Regions from separate parts of the Vibrio iocasae genome, predicted to be linked through region 3. Evidence: predicted binding sites of a transcription regulator. Region 3 holds the regulator's gene; each other region holds the start of a gene.
The links. The regulator CRP, encoded in region 3, controls carbon source genes, mostly activating them, when cyclic AMP is high. The targets are predictions, from matches to a motif close to TGTGANNNNNNTCACA.

Region 1 (7,008 bases), on a different replicon from region 3:
TTTGCCAAGGATAGTCGGTAATCATGCGTTGTAAGAATTCGTGTATCGCTTCGGCTTTGTCACCTTTCTCCGCGATGAGCATCCCAATTTTGTTTTCGCTAATTCGAGAAAGAAGATCGTTACGATTACATAGGCACTGAGCCAGTTCAATGCAGACTTCCAGGAATGCCGTGTTTTCATGACTGATTAGGAATACAGCATGAGTTGTCGCTTTGAGCTCACTCTTAAATAGAATCAGCTGCTCCCACCAGTATGTTTCAGATACCAGGTTGGAATATCCACGCTCACCGTGATTGAACTCAACCTGACGTCGAATACGGTTGATTAGCTTACGAGCTCTTTGATCGAGCTGGCGTTTAGAGCTTCGAGCTTTATCCATGCCGAGCTTGGATGTTTGCTCTTTCATCATTTGCATGGAGTGTTTGCGATATTTACGAAATGCAATTAAAGCACTTTCGTAATCTTGTTGCCTTTCAGCAACAACCGATTGCTGGAAGCAAATTTGTGATAATAGTTCACCGTGGTCGAAGTTCTTTGCGGATTCTTCAGCGTTATTCAGGAACTCAGTTGCCCCTTCAAAATTCTGCTTGATCATCTCTAGGCGGGCTTTACTGATAAAGGTGTGTGTTTTCATCCACAACAAATCATTATCAATCGCTATCTCATAGGCTTTTGTGGTGGCGACTTCTGCGTCTTTAATTCGCTCCAACCCGAGTAATGCTAATCCTCTGAAGTCCCATATTTCAGCTTTCCAGTTTGGACCCGGATGATGTTTTAAAACTTCTTCTGCTTCATCGAGCACTGACAGCATCTCAGTGTAATCATTTAGGTGATAATGATCCTGAGCCAATAAAATACGAGCTTTACCTTCCAGCCAGTTTACTCGTGCGTTGTTCGCAACCTGAACGGCTAACTCGTGGGTAGATAACGCAAGCTTGTGCTCTTCAGTAATGCGCCACACGTTTCCAAGGCCGATCAAACATTCAATCTCGATTTCTGTTTCTCCAACCAGAGCGGCTTGCTCAAGTGAGTTAATCCAGAATTGCTGGGCTGAGTAATACTTCGCTTGCCCCCAGAAGTTAAGGGCGTGGATATGAAGAATTTCGGGTAGATAGAGATCGGTATCCAGTCGGTTTAAGCGGGTAAGTGCTTCTTTGATGTACTTGATACCGGAAACGTAATCCATCAATCGCCAGTGGCATTTGGAAATAATGATGCAGGCCTGAATCCCGCCTTCGGGAAAAAGGACCTGATCGGTACGCAGCAGGCATTGAGAGGCCAGGTTGAGTACAGCTTCCGTTTCTGACTCAATCCGGTCGTTGAGCTGATCCAGCTCATTCGCAAGTTGAACGTGGGCTTTATCCAAGGTTAAGTCCATGAGATATATGAGTTACAACTTATTCATTATATGGTTAGTTAAGCTTAGCGCACCAATGAAAATTGTATTAATTGTATGTTGAACTTAAAAAATTCGTTTACGCTCACATCCCAACTAGGATCTTATGGCTGATATTTATGACAGTAGTTGCTTTAATGTCATTGGTTGTTCTGTAATTCCAAGGCGTTGGGCAGGGGTAAGCCCCTCTTTGTCTTGATAACAGAGGTTGTGCCAGGCGCGGAAAATATCCAGCATAGGTAGGATGCCACCTGGACGCAGTTTTCGCCTTGGTTCGTTGATGAAACTATCAAAAAGTAACTGAAAACGGTCCTGGTAAAACTTGGTGTGTTCTACGGTTGCCTTTTCAAGCCAGTATTTAGGTTCGTTATTCTTACCTGCCAGATAACAGATACCTTTCGAGCCTTCATTCTGTTTAGAAATAGCCCATCTGTCGCGCCACCAACCCATATGAACAATGTCTATCTTTTCTGGTTGCTGCTCATTGTTCCAGCCGGAGTCTTCTTCGACATACATTAGGTCGACAGTTTGGTCTTTTATTTTTGGTAGGCAGATGGTTAATGCTGCAGACCTTAATACAGGATCCTGCGGCATATAAATAGAAACTTGTTTGCCTTCTCTACACATACCAAGCAGGTGCAGATAATGCGCGTAAGAAGTATACGGTGCTCTTATTACAGAACCCTTCGACGGATAATTGAACTTGGTCATATTACCCATTGGGTCTTCAACGTTACCCCTTGCCAGAATAATCTGATACTTCTGATCTATCTTGTCGTGAAGATCGCTCGACTGGCTTGTCATCGAAAGGTTCGTTTCGGAGAAATAATTACGGGAAACGAATCTTGATGGTGTTTCGTAAGGGTTGTGATCTACAGAGCCTTCTGGTTCTTCATTCACTGAGTAGTTGATGTGCTGAGTCAGAATATACCCTGATTCGGCTTCACCAGTCGCAAACCAAAGCACACCATTGTCACTGTGGGGTTGCAGTGGCATATAGTTGGATGCGAAATGGTAGTGTTCTTCATGGGTTACCCAACGTGCATCGTACATTGCGAGCTTTCTGCGACAACGGCTGGCAATATGATCGACATGGTCGTAAAACGTTTTTGGGTTAATCTCTAGTTTACGGCATACTTCTCTGACTGAGTAGCCAGTAAAGAGTAATGCGAGCAGGTTTTCCTGAAACTGGATTTTAGGATTCGCACCAGACCATTTATCGACAAAAGTGGATTGGCATTGCTTACAACGATAGCGCTGTCTGTCGCCGCTATAGCCAAATGCGTGATAAAGGGTTTTGTGGGTATGAACCGAGAGTCCGAAGTTTTCGCACTCTTTATTTCGACATGCAGGAAGACCGTCACTATGGACGTGTCTTAGTCGCTGAAGTTCGTTAAGAACTTCCTGATTGTTGAGTAAAGGGGGGAAAGCACCACACTCACGACAAACCATCGTTGGACGCTTCGGGTTTACGTGCTGCAGAACATACCGATCTGCCTCACTCAATCCAAAGTTGTCACACGCCAATGTTTTACAAAAGTTGAGCTGTAAACCGTCAGCGTCCCTCGGAAGTTTGCCAATTGACACGATCGCCCCCTGGGAAGATTGCGTGCTGTCAGAAAAATCTGACAGCATTTAAATTATAGGTTAATTGCTGTTTCCAGAGAGACTTTCATCATATCGTTGAAAGACTTCTGGCGCTCTTCTGAGCTTAGCTTCTCACCACGAATGATGTGGTCAGATACTGTCAGGATAGTCAGAGCTTTTGCACCAAGGTCTGCAGCAACGCCGTAGATACCTGCTGCTTCCATATCCACACCTAGGATGCCCAGTTTTTCCATCTTCTCGAAGATGTCTGCTTCTGGAGTGTAGAAAAGGTCTGCAGAGAACACGTTACCAACTTTTACAGGTACTTCCTGGAGACGAGCTTGTTTCACTGCTTCTTCCAGAAGACCGTAGTCAGCGATTGCCGCGAAGTCGTGGTTGTTAAAACGGATACGGTTTACTTTTGAATCTGTAGAAGCACCCATACCGATTACAACGTCCATTAGTTTCACGTCGTCACGTACCGCTCCACAGCTACCAACACGGATAACGTTCTTCACACCGTACTCAGCGATTAGCTCGTGTACATAGATGCAGCATGAAGGGATACCCATGCCGTGACCCATTACAGATACTTTTTTACCTTTATAAGTACCAGTGAAACCGTACATATTACGAACGTCACAAACTTGTTTTACATCTTCAAGGAAAGTTTCTGCGATGTACTTTGCGCGTAGCGGGTCGCCTGGCATTAGGACAGTTTCTGCGAAATCACCTGGTTGTGCGTTGATATGAGGGGTTGCCATTACGGTTTCTCCAGTCTTATATAAAGCTAATTGATAAAATTATGCACTTTAATAACTAAATATGTTGATAGTTATCGTTTCTGCTTGAGGTAATAATAGCCTTGCCTAAAAAGGATCTATGAGAGATTCCTCACAAAATGGTGTTGGTTTGATCAATATCTAGATGTTAATAACTAAAATTGTTTAAACGGAGAAAGCAATCGATTTGCCTGTTCAATATTAACGCAGGTGTTTTTGATATCACTCTAATTAGGTACAAAAACCTTGGTGAAGTTGCCGGAAAGATGACAATGTTTTGTTGCATATTCTGGGCTAGTTCAAAAACTGCTTTTTAAAGAGAGCAAAAAGGCATATTGCATGTTATACAGAGATATAGAACTAGTTTGTTATCTATCAGGCGCATATAAACAGAGTTCTTGCACAGAGTTGTGAGGTTGAATTATGCGTGACGGGAAAGCACAGAAGAACAAGAATAGATGAAGCTATACGCGATTCGAGAAGTATCTGAAATTACAGGTGTAAAGCCAGTGACGTTGCGAGCCTGGCAGCGGAGATATGGTCTTATATTGCCTCAACGTACCGAGTCTGGTCACCGATTATATACCGATGATGATATAGAGCGAATTAAACTCATTCAGAGCTGGTTAGTCAAAGGGGTTTCTATCGGTAAAGTGAAAGCTTTGATCGATAGCGACAACTATGTCCATGAAGAGAAAGAAGCTGACAAGCTGGCTGAGGTAGAGGAGTTAATGTCCGCATTAGGTGCTCTAAACAAAGGAAAAGCTGAAAGTTTGATTGCAACGGTCATGAAGGAGTATCCATTGGATATTTTTAAGACTCAGTTTTTCTTCCCTGCTCTAGAGAGAATTGAACGCATCAAAGCTCCCCAACGCTCTCTTCATAAAGCACTGTTTCAGTCTCTGATGATAAGTAAAGTGACAAGTATTATCGAAGCGGAAAACCGAGCTTTTAAAAAGGGTAAAGCATTAGTGATAAACCTGGACAGCGTAGGGCATCTACCTGCCTGGGTTTCCGCATTGGAGTTAAGTGGTAAGGGGTATAACATCACTTTCCTTGACGGTGTGGAAGATCTTTCTGGATTATCGACAGTTGTACAAAACTCTAAATTGGACCTGATCTATCTTTGCTCCAACCGAGCATTACCTGTGAAGTTGATGGAAGGCGTTATCGCTCTTCAAGAAGCAACTGATATCGAGATTCAAACTTCTGACTTACTAAAAAAGCTGCACTCACGTTAAATACTTCGAGGCGTAATTAGCTCGTGCTGACTTGGCTGCAGTAGAATTATCCTGCCCTGGTAGTTGATCCTAAGGTACAAAGAGAGATAGCCTTAGCTTTATACAAAGTTGTGAAGGATCTTACTTGATGAATGTCTGCCGTATAATTGCTTTGGTGTCACTACTGCTCAGTAGTATGGCTTTTGCAGCAAGCTACCCCCTTCCTGAGGATGGAAGTCATATGGTCGGCAAGCTGCAAAATCATGTGGTGACTCAGGGCGAAACAATGGCAGATATTGCCAAAGCCTATGATGTAGGCTTCCTTTCATTGATGGCTGCAAATAAAGGGGTTGACCCTTTTCTTCCAGAAGGCGGCACTATTCTCACTATTCCTTCACAATTTATCCTTCCTACCGAAGACAGAGAAGGCATCGTTATCAACCTTGCGGAGCTGCGTCTCTACTACTTTGATAAGAATGAACCGATTGTTCATATCTTCCCTGTTGGTATTGGTCGAATTGGCAGAGATACACCAGTGATGACGACTCATATCAATGAGAAAATCCGCCATCCGACCTGGACACCAACACAGAATATTCGCAACGAGTATTTAAGTAAGGGTATCGAGCTACCGAAAGTGGTGCCAGCCGGCCCTGAAAATCCTCTGGGTGATTACGCAATGCGACTTGCCCATGGTGTTGGCGAATACCTGATTCATGGGACCAACAAGGACTTTGGTATCGGGCTGCGTGTTAGCTCAGGCTGTATTCGCATGGAGCCTCCTCATATAGAGTGGTTGTTTAATCAGGCTGCAAGAGGAGAGAAGGTAAGAGTGGTAAACAACCCTATTAAGATTGCATTGGAACCAGATAGAACCCTTTTTATTGAAGTTCATGAACCACTAACCGATAGCAATGGCAATAAAGAAGTGCTTCAGGCGCCACAAGAATTAGAGTGGTGGATGAGTGAGTTTGGTCACCCAATGACAAAGGCGCGCGCTGCAATCTTGGTGCAGAGCGGGGTGCCAACAGAGATAGCGGGCCCCGCATTATAAGACGGTTTTATCTATTTAGTTTTCTAAAAATGGTGGATGCTCCTACAACCATTAGACCCGAGATCATCCCGACTAAACCGTTGAAGATAATTGGAACAATGGCTTCGATAATGGCGATGTGAGGCAGTTGATAAAGGATCGGTTCTATCAAATGATGTACTGCGGGAACTCCATGTACCACAATACCACCACCTACCAGGAACATTGCAGCAGTGCCCACTATGGTCAGGAAGCGCATCAACTTAGGAGCAAAAGACACAAGAGATTCACCTAGCATGGCTTTTAAGCCTGTACTTTTCCCTTTATCTAATAGATAAAAACCAAGATCATCCAGTTTTACTATGCCTGCGACTAAACCGTACACGCCAACTGTCATTAATACCGCAATAAAACTCACAACCGCAATCTGAGTCGTTGTGCTTGCACCCTGAACCGTACCCAATGCAATGACGATGATCTCAGCAGACAAAATAAAGTCGGTACGGATAGCACCTTTTACTTTGCGTTTCTCATACTCTTCGAGTGTTTCATCGTCGAACAGGACACTTTCTGTTTTATCTTCATTGTCATGATTGGTATGAAATAGCTTTTCGAGAACTTTCTCTGCACCCTCGAAACAAAGATACAAGCCCCCAAGCATAAGCAGTGGTGTTATAAGCCAGGGTGCAATGGTGCTGATTAGAAGTGCAGCAGGGACTAAAATACATTTATTGAGAAATGATCCCTTGGCTACGGCCCAAACGACAGGAATCTCTCTTTCAGCATTTACCCCTGAGACTTGCTGGGCGTTTAATGCAAGGTCATCACCCAATACCCCAGCGGTTTTCTTTGCCGCTACTTTTGAAAGTAGTGCGACGTCATCAAGTACAGTGGCGATATCATCCAGAAGGGTAAGTAAGCTAGCTCCAGCCATGTTGATTCCTTTGAGAAATAAGACTTGTGAAGCTTAGTACAAGTGAGCTAACACTT
Region 2 (7,008 bases), 240 kb from region 3:
GTGGTTTGGGGAACTTTAGTCTACCGATAGCCAAGCAGGTTAGTGCTGTTGTTGGTGTTGAAGGTGTTCAGGAGATGGTGGATCAGGCGGCTGAGAATGCTCGTATTAACGGCATAGACAATGTGGCGTATTACCAGGCAAATCTGGAAGATGAGCTGACAGATAAAGTATGGGCTCAGTCTAAGTTTGATAAGGTGCTGTTAGATCCAGCAAGAGCAGGAGCAGCGGGCGTTGTAGATCAACTTTCTCAATTTGATACAAAGCGCGTAGTTTACGTTTCCTGTAATCCTGCTACTCTAGCGAGAGATAGCCAGAGCTTGCTGAATCAGGGGTTCCGACTGGTAAAACTGGGTATGTTGGACATGTTCCCACATACCGGTCATTTGGAATCTATGGCTTTATTTGAAAAAGAGTAACTATAGATAGTTAACTGGACATACTTCCGCAAAACGCTCGTGCCATCCATGGGCGCTTAGAAAATGTGCTTCCATGCACATTTATATTTGCTCCAGTACATCCAGCCAACTATCAATTAGCCAATCTAAATATTTAAAAGTGGCATATACGTCACGGAAGAACAAAAACGCTAGGAAAGAAAATGGTCGCAGTACGCGGTGCGCATTTAAATGCAGATGAAAAGTTTGAGCTGGAGTCATGGATTGCCAGCCTGGAACAAGAAAAGAAAACCAGTAATAAGCTGACCAAAGTTTATCAGCAGTGTGAAATGCTGCTTGAAGGAAAGGATGATGCACAACTGCTGTTGTGGCGTGGCCGTGAGATGATTGAGATTTTAATTACTCTCTCCATGGACCGTGCAACACTGGTGGCTGCTCAGTTGTTTCCTGTTGTTTCCGCCGGCTACTTCGATAGAGAAGAGTTTGAAGAAGCTTACGGAAAAGAAATTATCAAGCTGATTGATGGTGTAGAAGAGATGGCCGCCATCGGTCAGTTAAACGTAACGCTAGAAGGAAGCGCTGCATCCGGGCAGGTGGATAACGTTCGTCGTATGCTGCTTGCTATGGTGGATGACTTCCGTTGCGTTATCATCAAGCTTGCAGAGCGAATCTGTAATCTTCGTGAAGTTAAAGATGAGCGGGATGAGGTTCGTCAGGCGGCAGCAAAAGAGTGTGCCAACATCTATGCTCCGCTGGCAAACCGACTTGGTATCGGTCAGCTAAAATGGGAAATTGAAGACTACGCTTTCCGTTACCAGCACTCAACTACTTACAAGCAGATAGCTAAACAGCTTTCTGAGCGCCGAATTGACCGCGAACAGTACATAGAAGATTTTGTTACTGATTTGGAAGACGAAATGAAGTCTTCCGATATCCGTGCCGAGGTTAGCGGTCGACCAAAACATATCTACAGCATCTGGCGTAAGATGCAGAAGAAAAGCCTGGCCTTTGATGAGCTCTTTGATGTCCGTGCTGTGCGTATTATCGCAGAGCGCTTGCAGGACTGTTATGCCGCTTTGGGCGTAGTACATACCAAATACAAACACCTTCCAAGTGAATTCGACGATTACGTAGCGAACCCGAAACCAAACGGCTATCAGTCAATCCATACCGTTATTCTGGGTCCCGAAGGCAAAACCATAGAAATTCAGATTCGTACCAAGCAGATGCATGAAGATTCTGAACTGGGAGTTGCCGCGCACTGGAAATACAAAGAAGGCGGCAGTGGTGGCCGCAGTGGCTACGATGAAAAAATCACTTGGCTGCGTAAGCTTTTGGACTGGCAAGAAGAGATGTCAGATTCTGGCGAGATGCTTGATGAACTTCGTAGTCAGGTATTTGATGACAGGGTTTATGCGTTTACACCTCGTGGTGATGTAGTCGATCTGCCAATGGGCGCAACACCACTGGACTTTGCTTACCATATTCACTCGGAAGTAGGGCACCGCTGTATCGGTGCTAAAGTTGCGGGAAGAATCGTACCATTTACTCATAAGTTAGAAATGGGTGACCAGGTTGAGATCATCACGCAAAAAGAACCAAACCCTTCCCGAGACTGGCTAAATCCTTCACTGGGATTTGTTCTTTCAGGTCGTGCTCGTGCCAAGATTAACGCCTGGTTCCGTAAGCAAAGTCGAGAGAAAAACCTAGAAGCTGGCCGTGAGATTCTGGAAGCCGAACTAAACAAGATTGGTGCAACCTTAAAAGATGCCAGCGAGTATGCGCTCAAGCGTTTTAACGTCAACACCCCAGACGAGCTTTATATTGGTATTGGTAGTGGTGACCTGAGAATTAATCAGGTAATCAACCACATTAATGCGCTGGTAAACAAACCAACCGCGGAAGAAGAAGACCAACAGGCGCTTGAGAAGCTTCAGGAAAGCGAGGCGAAAGCACCAGCTCAAAGCCGACCTCATAAAGATGCGGTCGTTGTTGAAGGTGTCGATAACCTGATGACTCATCTTGCCCGCTGTTGTCAGCCAATACCGGGGGATGAAATTGCCGGGTATATCACTCAGGGACGCGGAATTTCGGTTCACCGTGCCGACTGTGAACAGCTTGCAGAACTAAGAATTCATGCTCCGGAACGTATTATCGATACCGTGTGGGGTGGTGGTTTTGTTGGTTCTTATATCCTGACTCTGCGTGTTGAGGCTCTGGAACGTAGTGGCCTTCTGAAAGATATCACCACGCTTCTGGCAAATGAGAAGCTAAAGGTATCCGGAATGAAGAGCCGTACTGACTTCAAACGTCAAATCTCAGTTATGGACTTTGATATCGAAGTGAAGAGTGTTGAAATTCTAGGACGTATTCAAACGCGTATCGAACAAATTAAAGACGTTGTCTCAGTAAAAAGGTTGAGTTAATAGTCTTTTGTAATTTGGGGTTGGCGGGCGGGCTTCAATAAGCAGACCCTGTGCGGCAAGGATGCCGCATCGGAGCCCCAAGGACGGGTTTATGCGTGTCTGCGTTTGACGTGTGCTTGCCAACTATGACAACTAAACTAAACATTTCTGTTTGAACTAAGAATCACATCATGAGCCAATCAATCGACCAGCTAATCGAAATCATGTCCACCTTACGCGATCCTGAAAAAGGTTGCCCGTGGGACTTAAAACAGAGCTTCGACACCATTGTTCCTCATACTATTGAAGAAACTTACGAAGTTGTTGATGCCATTCAAAAGCGAGACTGGAGCAACCTCCAGGAAGAGTTGGGCGATCTGCTGTTTCAGGTGATTTTCTATAGCCAGATAGCCAAAGAGCAAGAGCTATTTGATTTTAACGATGTAGTGGAAACGGTAAACGAGAAACTGATTCGTCGTCATCCCCATGTATTTTCAGATGCTGAGTTTGCCTCAGATGATGAAATCAATGCCAACTGGGAGCTTGAAAAAGCTAAAGAGAAAGCGGGGCAGGGCAAAAGCGAAGAGAGTATTTTAGATTCTGTACCTGATTCACTTCCGGCACTATCAAAAGCTAACAAGATTCAAAAGCGATGCGCTAAATATGGATTTGACTGGAAAACCATCGGTCCTGTAGTTGATAAAGTTCGTGAAGAGGTTGATGAAGTGCTTGATGAGGCGCTCCAGGTCACACCAGATGAAACTAAGGTAGAAGAAGAGTTAGGGGATTTATTGTTTGCTACTGTGAATTTGGTAAGACATCTCGGAAAAAATCCAGAAGTTGCACTAACAAAAGCTAATCTTAAGTTTGCGAATCGCTTTAAAGGTGTCGAAGCGCTGGTCAGAGCAGAAGGAAAATCATTAGAGGACTATTCTCTGGAGGAGCTAGATGCTTTCTGGGACCAGGTCAAAAAGGATGGAAAATAACCACTCTTGATAGATTTGTATGAGAAATTACGTAATATTCCTACAAATCCTCATTTGATTTGAAGCAAGAAATTATTTAACTGAGTGTGATAAGTTTCACGTTGTGGTGGTAAAGGGCTTCTGGTATATTTACGTCCCGTCCAGAAAGTACTCATTTCCCTCATTCAACCAATTTCAGGTTAAACATGACGACAAATTACATTTTTGTTACTGGCGGGGTTGTATCCTCACTAGGTAAAGGTATTGCAGCAGCATCTCTAGCGGCTATTTTGGAAGCTCGTGGTCTAAAAGTGACCATGATGAAGCTTGATCCTTACATCAACGTTGACCCGGGTACTATGAGCCCGACTCAGCACGGTGAAGTGTTCGTTACGGAAGATGGCGCAGAAACCGATCTAGACCTTGGTCACTATGAGCGATTCATTCGCACCAAAATGACTAAGCGCAACAACTTTACTGCCGGTCGTGTATACGCTGACGTACTTCGTAAAGAGCGTCGTGGCGATTACCTTGGTGCGACTATTCAGGTAATTCCTCATATCACTAACGCAATCAAAGACCGTGTAATCGCGGGTTCTGAAGGCCATGACGTGGCTATCGTTGAAGTTGGTGGTACGGTTGGTGATATTGAATCTCTACCATTTATGGAAGCGATTCGTCAGCTTGCTGTAGAACTAGGTCGTGAGCGCGCAATGTTTATGCACCTTACTCTTGTTCCTTACTTGGCAGCAGCAGGGGAAGTGAAAACTAAACCGACTCAGCACTCTGTTAAAGAACTTCTATCGATCGGTATCCAGCCTGACATTCTTGTTTGTCGTAGTGATCGTATGATCCCTGCAAACGAGCGTAAGAAAATTGCTCTATTCTGTAACGTTCCTGAGAAAGCTGTTATTTCAATGAAGGATGTAGATTCTATCTACAAGATTCCTCAGCTTGTTAAAGCGCAAGGTCTTGATGATTTGGTTTGTCAGCGCTTTGGTATTACAGCTCCTGAAGCTGACCTGTCTGAGTGGGAACAGGTAATTTACGAAGAAGCGAACCCAACTGGCGATGTCGTTATCGGTATGGTTGGTAAATATATCCAGCTTCCGGATGCTTACAAGTCAGTTAACGAAGCACTTAAGCACGCAGGGTTGAAAAACCGCCTGAACGTTACTATTAAATACGTAGATTCAGAAGACGTTGAGACTAAAGGTGAAGAAGCACTGGAAGGTCTGGACGCAATCCTTGTACCGGGCGGCTTCGGTGACCGCGGTGTAGAAGGTAAGATTCGCGCAGCTCAGTATGCTCGTGAAAATAATGTCCCTTATCTTGGTATCTGCCTTGGTATGCAGGTTGCTCTTATCGAGTACGCGCGTAACGTAGCAGGTCTTGAAGGTGCACATTCAACAGAATTTAACAAAGAGACTAAGTACCCTGTGGTAGGCTTGATCACAGAATGGGTAGACGGCGAAGGTAAAGTTGAAGAACGTACTGAACAGTCTGACCTTGGCGGTACAATGCGTCTTGGCTCTCAACTTTGTCACCTTGAAAAAGGGACTAAAGCATTTGAGCTATACGGCAACGCTAAGATTCATGAGCGTCACCGTCACCGTTATGAAGTTAACAACAATCTTCGTCCACAAATTGAAAAAGCAGGTCTTAAAGTATCTGGCCTGTCAGCAGACAAGAAGCTTGTTGAGGTAATTGAGAACCCAGCTCACCCTTGGTTTGTAGCGGCTCAATTCCATCCAGAATTTACCTCGACACCTCGTGATGGCCATCCGCTATTTGCAGGTTTCGTAAAAGCCGCTGGCGAATACCAGCGCGGTGAATTTGAGAAGTAAGTAAGGATACGGGCGGCTGAGATTAGTTGTGCAGCTGCTCATTAGTTATGACATTTAAATTGAAACGAGAGGAAACATAATGTCTAAGATCGTTAAAGTTCTAGGTCGTGAAATCATCGACTCACGTGGTAACCCAACTGTAGAAGCTGAAGTACACCTAGAAGGCGGTTTCGTAGGTATGGCTGCTGCTCCATCTGGCGCATCTACTGGTTCTCGCGAAGCTCTTGAGCTACGTGACGGTGACAAAGCACGTTTCCTAGGTAAAGGTGTTCTTAAAGCTGTTGAAGCTGTAAATGGCGCAATCGCTGAAGCACTAGTTGGCAAAGATGCAAAAGCACAAGCTGACATCGACCAGGTAATGATCGACCTAGACGGTACTGAAAACAAGTCTAAGTTTGGTGCAAACGCAATCCTAGCTGTTTCTCTAGCGAACGCTAAAGCTGCTGCAGCGGCTAAAGGCATGCCTCTATTTGAGCACATTGCTGAACTAAACGGCACTGCTGGTCAGTTCTCTATGCCTCTACCTATGATGAACATCATCAACGGTGGTGAGCACGCAGACAACAACGTTGACATCCAGGAATTCATGATCCAGCCAGTTGGCGCTAAGACTCTTAAAGAAGGTCTACGTATCGGTGCTGAAGTATTCCACAACCTAGCTAAAGTTCTTAAGTCTAAAGGCTACAGCACTGCAGTTGGTGATGAAGGTGGTTTCGCTCCTAACCTTAAGTCTAACGCTGAAGCTCTAGAAGTTATCGCAGAAGCTGTTGCTGCTGCTGGTTACGAACTAGGTAAAGACGTTACTCTAGCTATGGACTGTGCTGCTTCTGAGTTCTTCGACAAAGAAGCTGGTATCTACAACATGAAGGGTGAAGGTAAAACTTTCTCTTCTGAAGAGTTCAACCACTACCTAGCAGAGCTAGCTAACCAGTTCCCAATCGTATCTATCGAAGATGGTCTTGACGAGTCTGACTGGGATGGCTTCAAGCACCAGACTGAACTACTAGGCGACAAGCTTCAGCTAGTTGGTGACGACCTATTTGTTACAAACACTAAGATTCTTGCTGAAGGTATCGAGAAAGGCGTTGCTAACTCTATCCTTATCAAGTTCAACCAGATCGGTTCTCTAACTGAAACTCTAGCTGCTATCAAGATGGCTAAAGACGCTGGTTACACTGCAGTAATCTCTCACCGTTCTGGTGAAACTGAAGATGCAACTATCGCTGACCTAGCGGTAGGTACTGCTGCTGGCCAGATCAAGACTGGTTCTATGAGCCGTTCTGACCGTGTTGCTAAGTACAACCAGCTAATTCGTATCGAAGAAGCTCTAGGTGAAAAAGCACCTTACAACGGTCTTAAAGAAGTTAAAGGTCAGTAAGAATTAAAGCTATTTAGC
Region 3 (7,008 bases):
AAGCAAAAGCAACTCTCCATTAAAGGAGTTGAAATGGATGAAGAAGGCATACTTCCAGATGCGCTTGATGCTGCTTGTCGCCAGTATCAGGCTCGATTCATCTATCTGACTCCAAGCCTTCAGAACCCAACGACTGCAACCATGTCTCTTGAAAGAAGAAAAGAGATTCTGAGAATTTGTAAAAAATACGACCTGTATGTGATCGAAGATGATGTGAATGGCTTGCTACCAGAGAACCTCTCTCCTCCACTAGTGAATCTGGCGCCCGAGCAAGTGATCCATATTGGTGCGGTTTCTAAGTGGTTAGCTCCAGGCTTAAGAGTTGGATACATTCAGCCTCCAGAAAAGCTTTATCAGCCTTTGAGCATTGCTCTACAAAACCATAGCTGGATGATAAGCCCTCTGCTTACAGCACTCACTTGTGAGTTAATGCAAAGCCAAAAAGCAGATCAAACCTTGCTGGCCATTCGACAAGAGATGGAGCAGCGACTTGAGTTAACCCTGCAATACTTAGGTAACTTCGATATTCGATACAAGAAGCACTGTTTTCATGTCTGGCTTTCACTTCCTGAACACTGGCGATTAAGCGATTTTGTTGAAGCCACTAAAAACAACAATGTTGTCGTTAAATCCGCAGAATTGTTTACGCCACCAGCCGGAAATGTCGTTCCGGCAGTAAGGCTTGCATTAAGCTCTCCTTTAAACCAAGCTGAACTAAAGCTTGGCCTGGAGAAGCTAAAGCAGCTACTGGAAACCAACCCGATAAGTAACTTTGCATTATGACCAATTTTGAGCCTGCAAAAGGGTTAAATAACCCTCACCTACAAACTATTGTTCCGCGCCTGATTCGCAAGTCCGCACTCTTTGAGCCGATTTGGGAATCATTGGAATTGCCCGACGGGGATTTCTTAGACCTCGCATGGAGTGAAGATAAGAGTTCAGACTCGGCAAATGACAAACCCATATTTGTACTGTTTCATGGCCTGGAAGGGAGTTTTTACAGCCCCTACGCTAACGGGCTAATGAAAGCTTTCTCGGATAACGGCTGGCTATCAGTGATGATGCATTTTCGTGGTTGTAGTGGTAGACCGAACCGGCTAGCCAGAGCTTATCATTCCGGAGAAACGGAAGATGCCCGATTCTTCCTGAACTACCTTAACGAGATGTTCCCGAATCAACCTAAAGTAGCGATAGGCATTTCACTCGGGGGAAACATGTTAGTCCGGTATCTGGCGCACTATCGTGATAACCCAATACTGAATGCAGCAACCGTGGTATCCGCACCACTTGATCTGGCAGCCTGCTCGAAAAGAATCGAAAGTGGATTTTCTAAGGTATACCGAAATTACCTTCTAAGCTCACTAAAAGATAACGCGCTGAAAAAAGGCAATAAGTTGAGTGAAGCCCTGGGTATCAGTTCTGCTGCAATTAAAAGCGTTAAAACGCTTTACGGGTTTGACGACACAATTACAGCACCGCTACACGGATTTAAGAATGCTGCCGAGTATTATGCAAAATGTTCTGGGCTGCCTGTACTGAACCAAGTGTCAATCCCACTTCAGGTTATTCATGCTAAAGACGATCCTTTTATGACTCAAAAAGTCATTCCCGACTTTAAACTTAATGAGAACATACATTATCGGTTATTTAAACGCGGTGGCCATGTGGGGTTCTTGTCAGGTTCCATCCGCAAACCAAAGTTCTGGCTTGAAAGTGCCATGCCAAGCTATTACCGTCATATGTACCTTTAAACATCCAACACCGAGCCCCTGTCGTAAAAGAGAGAAGTATTTATGATTGTCCCCTGGGAAGAACTAGAAACAGACACATTGGAAAACCTAATCCAGGCATTTATTTTACGGGAAGGAACCGACTACGGTGACGTAGAGTTTTCACTGCAAGATAAAGTCGATCAGGTTAAGGCGCAAATCGAGTCAGGTGAAGCCGTTATCGTTTTTTCAGAGTTGCATGAAACCGTTGATATCAAGCTAAAAAGAGAGTTCTCTTAACCACAGATTTCCAATGGATTGATTGACGTTTTATCGCAATCTCATAGACTGTACAACTGTAGTTAACAAACAGACAAGGATTGTCATGTCAGCTAAACACCCCATCATTGCTGTAACAGGTTCATCCGGAGCCGGTACAACCACAACCACCGAAGCTTTCAGGAAAATGTTTAATATCATGGACCTCAAGCCTGCGTGGGTTGAAGGTGATAGCTTTCACCGTTTCACTCGTCCAGAAATGGATACCGAAATTCGAAAAGCGAAAGAGCAGGGAAAACACATCAGTTACTTTGGCCCCGAAGCCAACGACTTTGTGATGCTGGAAAAATTCTTCCGCCAATATGGTGATGAAGGTACAGGACAGTTCCGAAAATACTTACACTCATTTGATGAAGCCGTTCCCTACAATCAAATGCCCGGCACATTCACTCCCTGGCATGACCTACCTGAAAACAGTGATGTCCTTTTTTACGAAGGCCTGCATGGTGGTGTAAAGTGGGGAGACGTGAATGCTTCGCAGCATGTCGATCTGCTCATCGGGATGGTTCCAATCGTAAACCTGGAGTGGATTCAGAAGTTCGTTCGCGATACCAGAGACAGAGGACACTCACGTGAAGCGGTGATGGACTCCATTGTTCGCTCTATGGACGACTACCTAAACTATATTACTCCGCAGTTTTCACGCACGCACATCAACTTTCAGCGCGTACCAACCGTCGACACATCAAATCCCCTAAATGCAAAAGGAATTCCTAGTCTGGATGAGAGCTTTGTCGTTATCCGCATTAGGGGTATCAAAAACGTGGACTTCCCTTATCTTTTGGCAATGATAGATGGCTCATTTATGTCAAGACACAACACGCTTGTAGTACCGGGGGGAAAGATGAGTTTTGCTATGGAGCTCATTATTCGTCCGGCTCTTCAGCAGCTCATTGAAACCGGCAAAATAGGTTAATTTATAAGCCATATCACAGGTTAGTTGTTAGACCGTGATAATGTGCACATTTTTGCTTAAAAAATCGGAGTTCGCGAGCGATCAAAATCAAGAAATCGTTTGCAAAAAGATATAATATTCATAACGAAATACAAGATGCTTGCAGCCATTGATAAGAAAACCTATGCTATTCGACCTACAAGAATGGTTCAGTAGCAGAGGACGCTGCTGAGCATCAGGCCCTGCAGATAAAGTGAGATAATTATGGTTCTAGGTAAACCTCAAACCGATCCAACGTTAGAGTGGTTTCTTTCACACTGTCATATTCATAAGTACCCATCAAAAAGTACTTTGATTCATGCTGGTGAAAAGGCCGAAACTCTTTACTACATTGTTAAAGGTTCTGTTGCTGTCCTAATCAAGGATGAAGAAGGTAAAGAGATGATTCTTTCTTACCTTAACCAAGGTGATTTTATTGGTGAACTAGGTCTGTTCGAAGAAGACCAGGAGCGTACAGCTTGGGTTCGCGCTAAATCTCCTTGTGAAGTTGCAGAGATTTCATTTAAGAAGTTCCGTCAGCTAATTCAGGTAAACCCAGATATCCTAATGCGTCTTTCAGCTCAGATGGCAAGTCGTCTGCAGGTGACAAGCCAGAAAGTTGGTGACTTGGCATTCCTTGATGTAACTGGTCGTATCGCTCAGACTCTTCTGAACCTGGCTAAGCAGCCAGATGCGATGACTCACCCAGACGGTATGCAAATTAAGATCACTCGTCAGGAAATTGGTCAGATCGTGGGTTGTTCACGTGAGACTGTGGGTCGTATCCTGAAGATGCTTGAAGAGCAGAACCTGATTTCTGCACACGGTAAAACTATCGTGGTATACGGTACTCGTTAATAATCTCGAGTCTGTTACAGATATTAGAAACGCAGCTTCGGCTGCGTTTTTTGTATTTATCGAATGGTTAAGTTAGTGGATGAAGTCGCTTACACGAACCGCATAACTGGCTAACACTTAATAATCTAATTTCAGCAGTTAGCATGTTCGTTCCATCGACCACAACCACTAACCTCTAATAGTTCAATCTGATTTTGGATTGTTCATTCCATCGAGCACACCCAGTAAACAAAGTACAAGCGTACAAGCGTACAAGCGTACAAGCGTACAAGCGTACAAGCCATCATTGAACCCTAGTGGAAGAAAGCAATGGAAAAGTTTGAGTCTATTTATCATAGAGCCGCAGAAAGAAAAGGCGGTGAGCAACGCCTTGAAGAGCTTCTTAGTAAACCATTAACAAAGGAAAAAGTCGCAGCCATACCCAATGACCGTTGGTTATCAGCATTCACGATGAAAGTTTTTCAGTGTGGTATTTCATGGGATGTGGTACGTAAGAAGTGGCCTAACTTTGAAGAGGCATTTTTTGGTTTTAAAGTTGAACCACTGCTTATGCTTTCTGACGAACAATGGGAAGAGAAAGCTAAGAACCCAGCTATTATCCGTCACCTTACAAAAGTGATGTCGATTCCTGCTAATGCTGACATGATTCACTCTGCTTCTATTGAGCACGGTTCGTTTGGTGAGATGGTTGCAAATTGGCCTTCAGAAGACATTACAGGCTTATGGGAGTATCTCAAGAAGAATGGTAGCCGCTTAGGTGGAAATACCGGTCCATACGCGCTTAGAACGCTTGGTATTGATACTTTTATTCTTTCCTCTGATGTGGAGTCGCATCTGCGCAATATTGGTGTTATCGATTCTGGTAGAAGGACAAAAAAAGCCCAGAATGCCGCTTGCAAAGCATTCGCAGAGTGGCAGCAGGAATCAGGCCGTTCTTTGGCAGAGATTAGCCAGACTATCGCCTTTAGCTGTGGTGATAATCGGGTTGTTTAGCTGTTCTTTATTGCTCTTGTACAGCTATCCTTAAGGAAGGATCATAGGTATCCAAAAGCTCGAATTGCTGTACTGATCAGCTTTTTGACCTATTGAGCTACTGGTACCCAAAAGCTTTTAAAGCTATTTACATACGGAAAAACCCGAAGTAGTGACTTCGGGTTTTACTTTCCAGCTCAAACGCTTGGACTATATAACACCTAGCTCTCTTAGGCGTTCCATCAGATAACTGTCTGCTGTGTATCTCTCTGATAGCACTACTTCCGGCTTTGGATGCAGGAATAAAGGTAGTGATATACGCGAATGCTCCTGACGCTCACCCGTTGGGTTAATTACACGGTGGGTCGTAGAAGGGAAATAACCTCCGGATGCTTCCTGAAGCATGTCACCAATATTGATGATCAGGTTGCCGAAGTCACAAGGTACATCTAACCAATCCCCCTCTTTACTAAGAACCTGTAAACCTGGCTCATTGGCAGCAGGTAAAACTGTTAGAAGGTTAATGTCTTCATGGGCTGCAGCTCGTATTGCTCCCGGCTCTTCATCACCTGTCATCGGTGGATAGTGCAGTACTCGCAACAAGGTTTTTTGGCTACCATTAATCATTTCTGAAAGAGCAATAGAAAAACGTTCTTTTACATCTACTGGAGCGTGCTCTTCAACCCAACCTAGCAACTCTTCCGCAAACGCGTTTGCTCTCTGATAGTAATCAAGTATTTGTTCTTCTAGCTCTTCCGGAATCTGTCCCCAAGGATAGACATGAAAATACTCCTTGATATCTTTATGAGTATGACCTTTAGCAATTTCAGATACCGATGGCGGGAAATATCCATCCTGAGTTTCCGAGTTAAAGTGAAAATCTTTCTTACGCTCTGAGGTAAAAAACTTGTACCAGTTTTCATATATGGACTCGACAAGCTCTTTGGGGATCGGGTGATTTTTAAGTACACCAAATCCAGTATCACGTAGTGAGCTTACAAATTGTTGAGCAGCATCTTCTGCAAGGTAATCGACAGTTTCCAGTTTCATAACTTTACTTCTTATCATTGTTATTGGTGGAACTGCGGACTTTAAATGTTAAATATATGTAAATCAATCTTTACTAAATCAAATAACGCATTTTGTGTAAAACCTGCAATTTTCAACAATTAACGTACATATATTTGGTGCTCAATTAGCCTTAAGCAAGGAAGGGTTACAGGTACTCAAAAGCTATTTTAGCTACACACGTACAGCTTTTAAGGAGGGAGGGTTACTGGAACCCAAAAGCTCTTTAACCTGATTAGCAGATACAAAAAAACCAGAGCCGAAACTCTGGTTTCTCTTAAGCAAATAATTGATTTGTAGCTAAGCTGTACGGTTTTAGGACAAGGAGGTCACGCGCAGTGTACGTTAGTACATGAGCATGACCGACGCAGTAATAAAACCTTACAGCGACGATACAAAATCAATTATCACATCATGCCTGGCATGCCACCCATACCACCCATGCCGCCCATATCAGGCATTGCTGGAGCGTCGCCAGCAGGCATGTCAGTAACCATAGCTTCTGTAGTGATCATCAGGCCAGCAACAGATGCTGCGAACTGTAGAGCTGAACGAGTTACTTTAGTTGGATCTAGGATACCCATCTCGATCATGTCGTTGTATTCACCAGTTGCTGCGTTGTAGCCGTAGTTAGCTTCACCACCTTTAACATTGTTAGCTACCACAGACTCTTCATCACCTGCGTTGGCAACGATTTGACGAAGTGGTGCTTCCATTGCACGAAGTGCTACGCGGATACCAACGTTCTGCTCTTCGTTTGCACCTTCAAGGCCAGCAACTTTAGATGCTGCACGAACAAGAGCGACACCACCACCAGCAACAACACCTTCTTCAACTGCTGCGCGAGTTGCGTGAAGTGCGTCTTCTACGCGGTCTTTCTTCTCTTTCATTTCTACTTCAGTTGCTGCACCAACTTTAATTACTGCAACACCACCAGCTAGCTTAGCAACACGCTCTTGTAGCTTCTCTTTGTCGTAGTCAGAAGTTGCTTCTTCAATCTGCTGACGAATCTGAGTAACACGGCCGTTGATCATCGCTTCTTCACCCACACCATCGATGATAGTTGTGTTTTCTTTAGTGATTGTGATGCGCTTCGCCTGACCTAGATCTTCAAGAGTTACTTTCTCA

Region 1: a site for CRP is predicted at 3,867-3,882, ahead of deoD (purine-nucleoside phosphorylase). Genes of this name have one in related genera too.
Region 2: a site for CRP is predicted at 3,872-3,887, ahead of SNR28_RS11780 (CTP synthase). Genes of this name have one in related genera too.

What each region holds. Positions count from the first base shown of each region.
Region 1 is NZ_CP145310.1:1,915,524-1,922,531, reverse strand. Features, by position in the region: gene SNR28_RS08595 (hypothetical protein) at 1-1,366, opposite strand, end outside; gene SNR28_RS08590 (lactate dehydrogenase) at 1,514-2,983, opposite strand; gene deoD (purine-nucleoside phosphorylase) at 3,037-3,747, opposite strand; gene SNR28_RS08580 (MerR family transcriptional regulator) at 4,224-5,006, shown strand; gene SNR28_RS08575 (L,D-transpeptidase family protein) at 5,134-6,039, shown strand; gene SNR28_RS08570 (DUF808 domain-containing protein) at 6,047-6,952, opposite strand.
Region 2 is NZ_CP145311.1:468,533-475,540, forward strand. Features, by position in the region: gene rlmD (23S rRNA (uracil(1939)-C(5))-methyltransferase RlmD) at 1-416, shown strand, start outside; gene relA (GTP diphosphokinase) at 599-2,821, shown strand; gene mazG (nucleoside triphosphate pyrophosphohydrolase) at 2,992-3,786, shown strand; gene SNR28_RS11780 (CTP synthase) at 3,972-5,612, shown strand; gene eno (phosphopyruvate hydratase) at 5,692-6,990, shown strand.
Region 3 is NZ_CP145311.1:225,971-232,978, reverse strand. Features, by position in the region: gene SNR28_RS10565 (PLP-dependent aminotransferase family protein) at 1-783, shown strand, start outside; gene SNR28_RS10560 (hydrolase) at 780-1,751, shown strand; gene SNR28_RS10555 (YheU family protein) at 1,794-2,009, shown strand; gene SNR28_RS10550 (phosphoribulokinase) at 2,095-2,964, shown strand; gene crp (cAMP-activated global transcriptional regulator CRP) at 3,208-3,840, shown strand; gene SNR28_RS10540 (DNA-3-methyladenine glycosylase I) at 4,150-4,833, shown strand; gene SNR28_RS10535 (isopenicillin N synthase family dioxygenase) at 5,023-5,862, opposite strand; gene groL (chaperonin GroEL) at 6,288-7,008, opposite strand, start outside.